One region of the Monashia sp. NPDC004114 genome, then DNA from elsewhere that is predicted to be linked to it. Evidence: riboswitches for the same ligand, from Rfam matches in the RefSeq annotation. Region 1 holds a riboswitch; each other region holds the start of a gene.
The links. Region 1 has a riboswitch for S-adenosylmethionine ahead of metX (homoserine O-acetyltransferase MetX). Riboswitches for the same ligand answer to the same signal wherever they lie in the genome.
Positions count from the first base shown of each region.

Region 1 (3,269 bases):
CTCGGCCGCTCGCTTGAGCGCCGCGCGACCTTCCTTGGTTGCGACATAACCAACGACGATGGCCACTTCCCCGGACCTCCTTGGGACGGAAACAACCAGTGCTCGAACCGTACCCGAAATCGGGGTCCGCGGCGCGCGGCGCGGCGGTGCCCGCGAGGTGACCGTGACCAGCCCGCGAGCGACCGCCGAACCGGCGGCTCGGGCGACCGCTTCATCGGCCGAACAGCCGGCGGCTCCGCCTGCTGGTCAGTGAGCCGACCGGGACAGGGCCTCGGCGATGATCCTGCCGACCTGCTCCTCCTCGATGAGGAAGCCGTCGTGTCCGAAGTCGGACCGGATGTGTCGCCGGAAAGACCGGGGCAGGGCCACGTGGAGCTCGTCCGAGAGCCGCGGCGGGTAGAGGCGGTCGGTGTCGACCGAGACCACCGTGCAGTCGGCCGTGACCCTCGCCAGCGCGGCCGCGACCCCGCCGCGGTCGCGACCCACGTCGTGGGAGTTCATCGCCTCGGTGAGCACGAGGTAGGAGTTGGCGTCGAACCGTCGCGCAAGCTTGCCGGCGTGGTGGTCGAGGTAGGACTCCACCGCGAAGCGGCCCCGGTCGCCCGCGCGCAGCGGGTCCTCCCCGAGCTGTGCCTCACGGCCGAAACGCGCGCTCAGCTCGGTCTCCGTGCGATAGGTGATGTGTGCGATCCGGCGCGCGAGACCAAGCCCGGCCTCCGGACGCCGCGGCGAGTCGTAGTAGTCGCCATCGACGAAGTGCGGGTCGTTGCGGATCGCGAGGAGCTGCGGCTGGCACCACGCGATCTGGTCGGCCGTGGCGTATGCCGTCGAGGCGAGCACGATGCACCGCTCGACGACGTCGGGGTAGGTCACCGCCCACTCGATGGCGCGCATCCCGCCCATCGAGCCGCCGACGACGGCCGCGAGTCTGCGCACGCCGAGCGTCTCGAGCAGGGCGCGCTCGGCGCCGACCTGGTCGCGAACAGTGACGTAGGGGAAACGACTGCCCCACGAGCGGCCGTCGGTGGATGTGCTGGACGGACCAGTCGTGCCCTGGCAGCCGCCGAGGACGTTCGCCGCCACGACGAACCACTGAGCGGGGTCGACGGGCCTCCCGGGACCGATGAGGCTGTTCCACCAGCCCGGTGAGAGATGGCCATCACCCGCCTCGCCCACGACGTGACTGTCTCCGGTCAGGGCATGCTCGACAAGGATGACGTTGTCGGCCGCCTTGTTGAGCGTGCCCCAGGTCTCGTAGGCGATCCGGACCTCGGGGATCACTCCCCCGCGCTCCAGCTCGACGGGACCGATGTCGACGAACTGCCGGTTTCCGGCCGGGTCACCCTCGCGCCAGGCCCCGTCGAGCCTCGCGGCGGGACCCACTGTTGCCGATGCGGCCGCCGGCACCACAGCTGGGGTCGCCGACACAGGTGCCGCCGCCCCGGTTGTGCCAGGGCCGCCCGCAGAAGCGACCTGACGCGCGGGACGCCGCGTACGCACCGGCTGCCGGTCGGTGACTGTCATGGCGGATTGCTCCTAGGTGCTCGCGCTTGCACACACCCGGGACGGGCATGGCCAGGTCCTCACCCGGGGCACCCCACCGCGAAGGAGGGTTGCCGACCAGCGAGCCGGGGCTTGTCACTGGTGCTCATGACCTTGGACCACCATACGCGAGCGTCCGCCTGCCGTTTACCTCGCGGTCCACGACCTGGACTCGAAGCCACCGAGTCGGCCAACGCACGCGATACGTGCGGAGCGCATCCTCGCGCGGCTCCGGGGGGCCGTGGGCCATGCTTCCGAGCGAGTCACGACGACTCGACGGCCGTCCGGGCCCGCAAGCCACAGATCAGGGCCTCGCGGATGAGCAGGCTGAGGGCGTGGTCCGGCTCGGCCTCGAGGGCCCGATCCGCCGCGATCCCGGCGCGCGCTCCGTCCCCTCCCCACCATGAATATGAGGCGACCAGGGCAAGCAGCGGCGCCGCGTGTGGCGCCGGGGTCAGGCGACAGGCCGCTTCGAGCCGTGCCTGGATCGTCTGAGCGGCGGCGGCCGCACCCCAGTCATCCCAGCCGAGGTCACTCCCCGTGCTGGATGCCGCCGGGCGTACCGACACTCGCTCCTGGCCGGCGGCCCCGGACGACGCCCGGCGCAGTCGCCGGCCCCGCTTGCGCTTGCCACGCCGTGGGCGGCGCACCCTGCCGGCTCCGGCGGACGGCTCATGGCCGTGGACGGAAGCACGCGAGCGACCCGGCCCGGGCTGCGCCCCCTCGGGCAGGGCGACGCCGGGGTCGACCGGGACCGTGGGCTGCGAGGCGGCATCGAAAAGGAGCGCAAGAGACTGTGCCGGGTCTGTCGGCCACGAGTCGAGCAGCGCCGGGTCACATCTGAGCCACGCAAGGATCAGCCCGCGCACCAAGGGGTCGCGCAGGGGTCCGACGATCGCTGGGAGCCGGTCCTCGAGGGCGGCGCCCTCGAGGTCGCCTCGCAGCAGCCCTGCCCACGCCTCCAGCGTCTCCTTCACGAGTCGCTCGCGGGCAGCGAGACGCTCGGCATCGTCCGAGGAGTCTTCGCTCATATCGTCGCCGCAGCCGTCGTCCCAGGCGTCCCCGCCGTCGCCCCAGCCGTCGTCCCAGGCCTCCCAACCGTCAACGGACCAGTCGTCCCAACCGTCGTCCCAACCGTCAACGGGGCCGTCGTCCCAGCCGTCGCCCAGGCCGACATCCCCGCCACCGTCTAGCTCGCTCCAGACCGCTCCGGAGCCGTCTGGGAGACCGTGCCGGTCGCCCGGACCGCCCGCCTCGACATACCGCTGCTGCCATTGCTCGATCGCGGACGAGATCGGCTCGTGCCGGGCATCGGACCGGGCCAGCGGGCCGAAGACCTGCCACAGGTCGTCGCGACCGCGGAGCGGGGCGTGCCCCAACGCGACGAAGGAGGCGACCGCGGGCACATCGCTCGGATCAGGCACGGGGTGCCCCTCCTCCGGGCAGCAGCCCCTGAGTAGGTCGAACCAGCGGCCATCCCGCACGACGACCCGCTCGCGGACGATGACGCGGTCCGCCTCGATGGCATCACTGAGCGCATCGACCAGTGGGCCGGCTTCACCGGCCTCGTCCTCGAACCCGACAAGGGCCACGGCGGACGGCTTCTCGCGCAGGAGCACGGCCACCGCCTCGGTCACGGCCTCCCGCAGGCTGCCCCCTCGAGGATCGTCGCGAGGCAGGTCCAGCCGAGCGACCAGCCCGATCCGCTTGCCGTGGAAGCAGCTGAC
Region 1 is NZ_JBSGGK010000005.1:85,704-88,972, forward strand. It holds gene ACWEOW_RS08695 (universal stress protein) at 1-66, opposite strand, end outside; gene metX (homoserine O-acetyltransferase MetX) at 247-1,524, opposite strand; SAM riboswitch class IV at 1,542-1,656, opposite strand; gene ACWEOW_RS08705 (DUF4192 family protein) at 1,806-3,269, opposite strand, start outside.

Region 2 (3,269 bases), on a different contig from region 1:
CCTACGTCCAGATCGACCACGTGCTGAGCCGGGGGCTCACCCTCGTCGAGGCGGGTGAGATCGCGTACAACCGGGCCGACCACGCGGCAGTATGGGCGAGCTACGCCCTCCAGAAAGCCGGCTGACCGAACTGGTCGAGTGTGCACGCGTCCCACACGTCCCACGCGTCCCACGGTGCCGAGGATGCGCTGGGCAGCGCATCACCAGGGCCGGTCGACCTCGATGTCGCGCGGGTCGTCGCCGTCGAGCACCCAGCCCGCCTCGGTGTGCGACCAGGACGAGGCCGGGCCCTGCTCGACCAGCTGTCGGACCGCCGTGACGAGGCGCTCGACGCCCTCCGCAGTGCTGCCCAGCCCGATGCTGGCGCGGACGGCGGTAGCCGGCTGCTCCCCCCAGGGGTCGTCGAGGAGCTCATCGACAAGCAGGTGCGCGCAGAACTTGCCGTCGCGCACACCGATCCCGTGCTCGACGGAGAGCACCTGCGACACGAGGGAGGACTCGAAGCCGTCGACGGTGAAGGCCACGACGCCGACCCGGTCGTGCTCCTCGTCGAAGATGTGGAGCACCTCGACGCCAGGCACGTCCTCCAGGCCGTCCCGAAGCCGTGCGAGCAGCTGCTCCTCGTGAGCCTCGATCGCGGGTCGGTGTCGGCGGATCGTCGCGCACGCCGCGGCGAGGGCGATGGCACCGATGACGTTCGGGCTGCCGCCCTCGTGGCGGGCCGGCCCGACCGCCCACGTCGTGCCCTCGTCGGTGACGGCGCGGGTGGCGCCCCCGCCGAAGAGGTACGGCGTGCCGGCGTCGAGCCAGTCGGACCGGCCCGCGAGGACGCCGGCGCCGTAAGGGGCGTACGTCTTGTGGCCGGAGAACGCGACGTAGTCGGCGTCCCAGGCGGCGAGGTCGATGGTGCGGTGCGCGGACAGCTGCGCGGCATCGACGGCGATGCGTGCCCCGTGGTCGTGGGCGAGCCGCGCGAACCGCTCGACGGGCCAGACCTCGCCGGTCACGTTGGACGCGGCCGCGATGACGACGAGCCGGTGGCGCGACGGGTGCTCCGACAGCGCCTCGTCGAGCAGCGCGTGGGCGTCCTCGACCGACTCCGGGATCGGAAGCCGGACCGTGCGGAAGCGACCCCATGGAAGCAGCGTCGAGTGGTGCTCGGTCCCGAAGACGAACACGGTCGTGCGGCCCGGCAGGGCCTTGGAGAGCACCGACCAGGAGTCCGTGGTCGTGCGGGTGAAGACGACGATGTCGTCCGCTCGGGCCCCGACGAACTCGGCCACCTCGGAGCGTGCCTGCTCGTACCACGCGCTCGTCAGGCGGGACGCGAACCCAGCGCCGCGGTGGACGGAGGAGTACGTCTCCAGCGCCCGGTCGACCGCAGCCTTGACCTCGGTCAGGGCTGGGGTCGAGGCCGCGTGGTCGAGGTTGGCGTAGCGGACCTCGCCGTTCACGGTGGGGACGCGCAGGCCGGCGCCGACGACGGTCGGCAGCGTGCTCGCCTCCGGCACGACATGCAGGGCCCGCGTGCGCACGACCGGCGCCGGCGCGCCGCCACAGAGTGCGGTGGTGGGGAGGACGGACATGAGACTGCTCCTGGGTCTGAGGGACCCACCGGATGCAGGCCCGCGCTTGCCGGCCCTCGCATGTCACGAACACCGCGAGGAACGGCCAGGTCGTCACCCGGAGCACCCCACCGCGGAGGAGGGTTGCTGGCCAGCGAGCCGGGGCTTGTCGCTGACACTCTTGACCTGGCACGACGATAGGGGGCCCGCCTGAGGGCTGTCCACCCGTCGGTCGGGAGGTGTCGCCATCTGAGACACCGTGCCGCTCCGCGTCGCGCTCCACCGTCGCGCTCTCCGGGATGCGGCGGATGGGCCAGCGCGCTCTGCGGTCGCGTGGTCTCCCGCCCGGTTTTGGGTCACCCCCCGACGTATGCCGCGAGGTGCTCGCCCGTGAGCGTGCCCTGCGTCGCCACGAGCTCGGCGGGAGGACCCTCGAAGACGACCCGGCCGCCGTCGTGGCCGGCGCCCGGGCCGAGGTCGATGACCCAGTCGGCGTGTGCCATGACGGCCTGGTGGTGCTCGATGACGATGACGGACTTGCCGGAGTCGACCAGCCGGTCGAGGAGCCCGAGCAGCTGCTCGACGTCGGCCAGATGCAGACCGCTCGTCGGCTCGTCGAGCACGTAGACGTCGCCTTTCTCGGCCATCTGGGTCGCCAGCTTGAGCCGCTGACGCTCGCCGCCGGACAGCGTGGTGAGGGGCTGACCGAGGCTGAGGTAACCTAGCCCGACGTCGTCCAGCCGGCGCAGGATCTGGTGCGCCGCAGGGATCTTGGCCTCGCGGTCGGCGAAGAACTCGACGGCCTCGGCGACGGGCATGGCGAGGACCTCGCTGATGTCCTTGCCGCCGAAGGTGTACTCGAGCACCTGGGCTTGGAACCGCTTGCCTCCGCACTCCTCGCAGACGACGGCGACCCCGGCCATCATCGCCAGGTCGGTGTAGATCACCCCGGCGCCGTTGCACGTCGGGCACGCGCCCTCGGAGTTGGCGCTGAACAGCGCCGGCTTGACCCCGTTGGCCTTGGCGAAGGCCTTTCGGATCGGCTCGAGCAGCCCGGTGTACGTGGCGGGATTGCTGCGGCGAGAGCCGCGGATCGCTCCCTGGTCGACGACCACCACGCCGTCGCGGCCCGCAACCGAGCCGTGCACCAACGAGCTCTTGCCGGAGCCCGCCACTCCGGTGATGACGACAAGCACGCCGAGCGGGAGGTCGACGTCGACGTCCTGCAGGTTGTGCGTGCTCGCGCCGCGCACCTCGAGGGCTCCGGACGAGGTCCGGACGGACGGCTTGAGGCTGGCGCGGTCGTCGAGGTGCCGCCCGGTGATCGTGTCGCTTCCGCGAAGCCCGTCGACGGTCCCTTCGAAGACCACCTCTCCGCCGGCCGTGCCCGCACCGGGCCCGAGGTCGACGACGTGGTCGGCGATGGCGATGGCCTCGGGCTTGTGCTCCACGACGAGCACCGTGTTGCCCTTGTCGCGCAGCTGCAGCAGCAGGCCGTTCATGCGCTGGATGTCGTGGGGGTGCAGGCCGATCGTCGGCTCGTCGAAGACATACGTGACGTCGGTGAGCGAGGAACCCAGATGCCGGATCATCTTGGTGCGCTGGGCTTCTCCGCCGGACAGCGTGCCCGACGAACGATCGAGGCTGAGGTAGCCCAGGCCCATCTCGACGAACGAGTCGAGGGCGTCACGAAGCGCGGTCAGC
Region 2 is NZ_JBSGGK010000019.1:38,532-41,800, reverse strand. It holds gene ACWEOW_RS20465 (endonuclease/exonuclease/phosphatase family protein) at 1-125, shown strand, start outside; gene ACWEOW_RS20460 (aminotransferase class V-fold PLP-dependent enzyme) at 201-1,586, opposite strand; SAM riboswitch class IV at 1,624-1,752, opposite strand; gene ACWEOW_RS20455 (ATP-binding cassette domain-containing protein) at 1,922-3,269, opposite strand, start outside.
Region 2: linked by a shared signal. The riboswitch ahead of ACWEOW_RS20460 (aminotransferase class V-fold PLP-dependent enzyme) and the one ahead of metX (homoserine O-acetyltransferase MetX) in region 1 are both predicted to bind S-adenosylmethionine.

Region 3 (3,269 bases), on a different contig from region 1:
AGTACCAGGGCGTCGACGCGGTGGACACGTCACCCGCGTGGCAGAAGGTCCGCTCAGCCGGGCCGTACACCCTCTACCGGCGGGTCTCCTGCGCTGAGTGAGCAGCAGCGGTCACCCGAGCAGCTGGCGGGCCATGACGATGCGCTGGACCTGGTTCGTGCCCTCGTAGATCTGGGTGATCTTCGCGTCGCGCATCATCCGCTCGAGCGGGAAGTCCCGGGTGTAGCCGGCGCCTCCGAGCAGCTGCACCGCGTCCGTCGTCACCTTCATCGCGACGTCAGAGGCGTAGCACTTCGCGGCCGCGCCGAAGAACGGAAGGTCCTTGTCGCCGCGCTCGGACTTGGCCGCTGCGACGTAGACCATCTGACGCGCCGCCTCGAGCTCCATCGCCATGTCGGCGAGCATGAACTGGATGCCCTGGAAGTCGGCGATCCGCTTGCCGAACTGCTTGCGGTCCTTGACATAGGCGATGGCCTGGTCGATGGCGCCCTGGGCGATGCCGACGGCCTGCGCGCCGATGGTGACCCGGGTGTGGTCGAGGGTGCGCAGCGCCAGCTTGAGCCCGTCGCCCACGACGCCGACCACGCGGTCGCCGGGGATGCGGACGTTGTCGAAGTGCAGCTCTCGCGTCGGGCTGCCCTTGATGCCGAGCTTGCGCTCCTTCTCGCCGAACGTGAACCCCTGGTCGGACTTCTCGATGACGAACGCCGTGACGTTGCTGCCCCGGGGACCGTCGGGGTCGGTGACGGCCAGGACGGTGTAGTACTCCGAGACGCCGGCGTTGGTGATCCACGACTTCTGGCCGTTGATGACCCAGTCGTCACCGTCGGCGCGGGCGCGGCACTTCATGGCCGCGGTGTCGGAGCCGGCCTCCCGCTCGGACAGGCCATAGGAGAACGTCGTCCGGCCCTGCGCGAGGGGCGGGAGGTACGTCCGCTTGATCTCGTCGCTGCCGGCGAGGATGAGCGGTAGCGAGCCGAGCTTGTTGACGGCGGGGATGAGTGAGGAGGACGCACAGACCCGCGCCACCTCCTCGATGACGATGCACGTCGCCAGCGCGTCGGCCCCGACCCCGTCGTACTCCTCCGGAACGTGGGGCGCGAAGAAGTCGGATGCGACGAGGGCGTCGTGCGCCTCCTGGGGGTAGCGCGCCTCCTCGTCGACGGCAGCGGCATACGGGGCGATCTTGTCCTCGGCGACCGCGCGGACCGCCTCCCTCAGTGCCTCGTGGTCCTCGCTGGTACGGAACAGGTCGAAGTCGGCATTCGTGCTCACGGGCGCGATCCTACTCGCGAGTTCGATTTAGTAGGACGTCCTAGTGATCGACGCCACGCGACCGCCGTCCAGCATGAGGACGCCCCCTGCGTGGCGGCCGCGAAGCGTGCCTACACTCCGCAGTAGGTCATGAGTGCCAGCGCCAAGCCCCGGCTCGCTGGCCGGCAACCCTCCAACCGCGGTGGGGTGCCCCGGGTGAGGACCTGGTCCGCGGCATCCGCCGCGGGCAAGCGCGGAGAGTTCTCTTCCGCACCGATCCGTCGGTGCCTGGGGCATGGGTGCGCCCGGTCATCGGCGACCAGACCTGTCGAACGATGGAGGAAACACCGATGACGACGAGCCCCAGCTGGTCCTTCGAGACCAAGCAGATCCATGCCGGACAGTCCGCCGACAGCGCGACCGGAGCACGGGCCCTGCCGATCTACCAGACGACCAGCTACGTCTTCAACGACACAGACCACGCCGCAAACCTGTTCGGGCTCAAGGAGTTCGGCAACATCTACACCCGCCTCATGAACCCGACGACCGACGTGGTGGAGCAGCGGATCGCCGCCCTCGAAGGTGGAGTCGGAGCGCTGCTCGTCGCCTCGGGCCAGGCCGCCGAGACGCTCGCGGTGCTCAACATCGCCGAGGCCGGCGACCACGTCGTGGTGTCGCCGTCGCTCTACGGCGGCACGTTCAACCTCTTCAAGCACACCCTGCCGAAGTTCGGCATCGAGGTCGGCTTCGTGGAGGACCCGACCTCGATCGACTCGTGGCGGGCGGCGATCCGGCCCAACACCAAGCTGCTGTTCGGCGAGACGATCGCCAACCCGAAGTCAGAGATCCTCGACATCGAGGCCGTGGCCGCTCTCGCCCACGAGCACGGCGTGCCGCTCGTCGTCGACAACACGGTCGCGACGCCGTACCTCATCCGGCCGATCGAGTGGGGCGCGGACGTGGTGGTCCACTCGGCGACGAAGTACCTCGGCGGGCACGGCACGTCGATCGCGGGCGTCATCGTCGACGCGGGCCGCTTCGACTTCGGCGCCGACCCCGAGAAGTTCCCGAACTACAACACGCCCGAGGAGAGCTACCACGGCCTCGTCTTCGCGCGTGACCTCGGCGTCGGCAGCGCCCTCGGCGCCAACCTCGCCTTCATCCTCAAGGCTCGCGTGCAGCTGCTGCGGGACCTCGGCCCGGCCGCCTCGCCGTTCAACGCCTTCCTCATCTCGCAGGGCCTGGAGACCCTGTCGCTGCGGATCGAGCGTCATGTCGAGAACGCCCACAAGGTCGCGGCATACCTCACGGAGCACGAGCAGGTGGAGCGGGTCGTCTGGGCGTCCTTGCCGGACAGCCCGTTCCACGCGCTGGCGGAGAAGTACACGCCGCGCGGCGCCGGCGCCGTGCTGTCGTTCGAGATCGTCGGCGGGCTCGAAGCGGGCAAGAGGTTCGTCGAGGCGCTGACGCTGCACAGCCATGTCGCGAACATCGGCGACGTGCGGTCGCTCGTGATCCACCCCGCGTCGACGACCCACTCGCAGGGCCCCGACGAGGACCGCCTCGCAGCCGGCGTCACGCCCGGCCTGGTGCGGCTGTCGGTCGGGATCGAGCACATCGACGACATCCTCGCCGACCTGGAGCAGGGGTTCACCGCCGCCAAGGCATAGCCGGGACCGGCCGACATACCAAGTCAGCTCACCCGGGGTCGTGCGCGCTCAGCGCAGCCGTACGACCCCGGGTTGCTATGTCCGACGGGCCGCCCCACCAGCGGGGACCGCACGGCGGGCCAGCCGGGCCAGGCGTGACGGCTCGGTCCGCCAGACGGGCGCTTCCAGCGGGTCCCAGGCGTATGCCGGGACCGTTCCCGGGCGCGCGAGCACCCCGTCGAGACCCGGGAGGCCGAGCGTGAGAGCGGACCACTCGAACAGCGGGCCGAGCCGCGGCACGATGATGCCGACGTCGAGCAGATGCCCGATGCTGTGCTCCGCGTCGACGTACGCCTCGAGGTCACC
Region 3 is NZ_JBSGGK010000009.1:146,052-149,320, forward strand. It holds gene ACWEOW_RS13575 (DUF6541 family protein) at 1-101, shown strand, start outside; gene ACWEOW_RS13580 (acyl-CoA dehydrogenase family protein) at 112-1,275, opposite strand; SAM riboswitch class IV at 1,401-1,514, shown strand; gene ACWEOW_RS13585 (bifunctional o-acetylhomoserine/o-acetylserine sulfhydrylase) at 1,605-2,924, shown strand; gene ACWEOW_RS13590 (hypothetical protein) at 3,000-3,269, opposite strand, start outside.
Region 3: linked by a shared signal. The riboswitch ahead of ACWEOW_RS13585 (bifunctional o-acetylhomoserine/o-acetylserine sulfhydrylase) and the one ahead of metX (homoserine O-acetyltransferase MetX) in region 1 are both predicted to bind S-adenosylmethionine.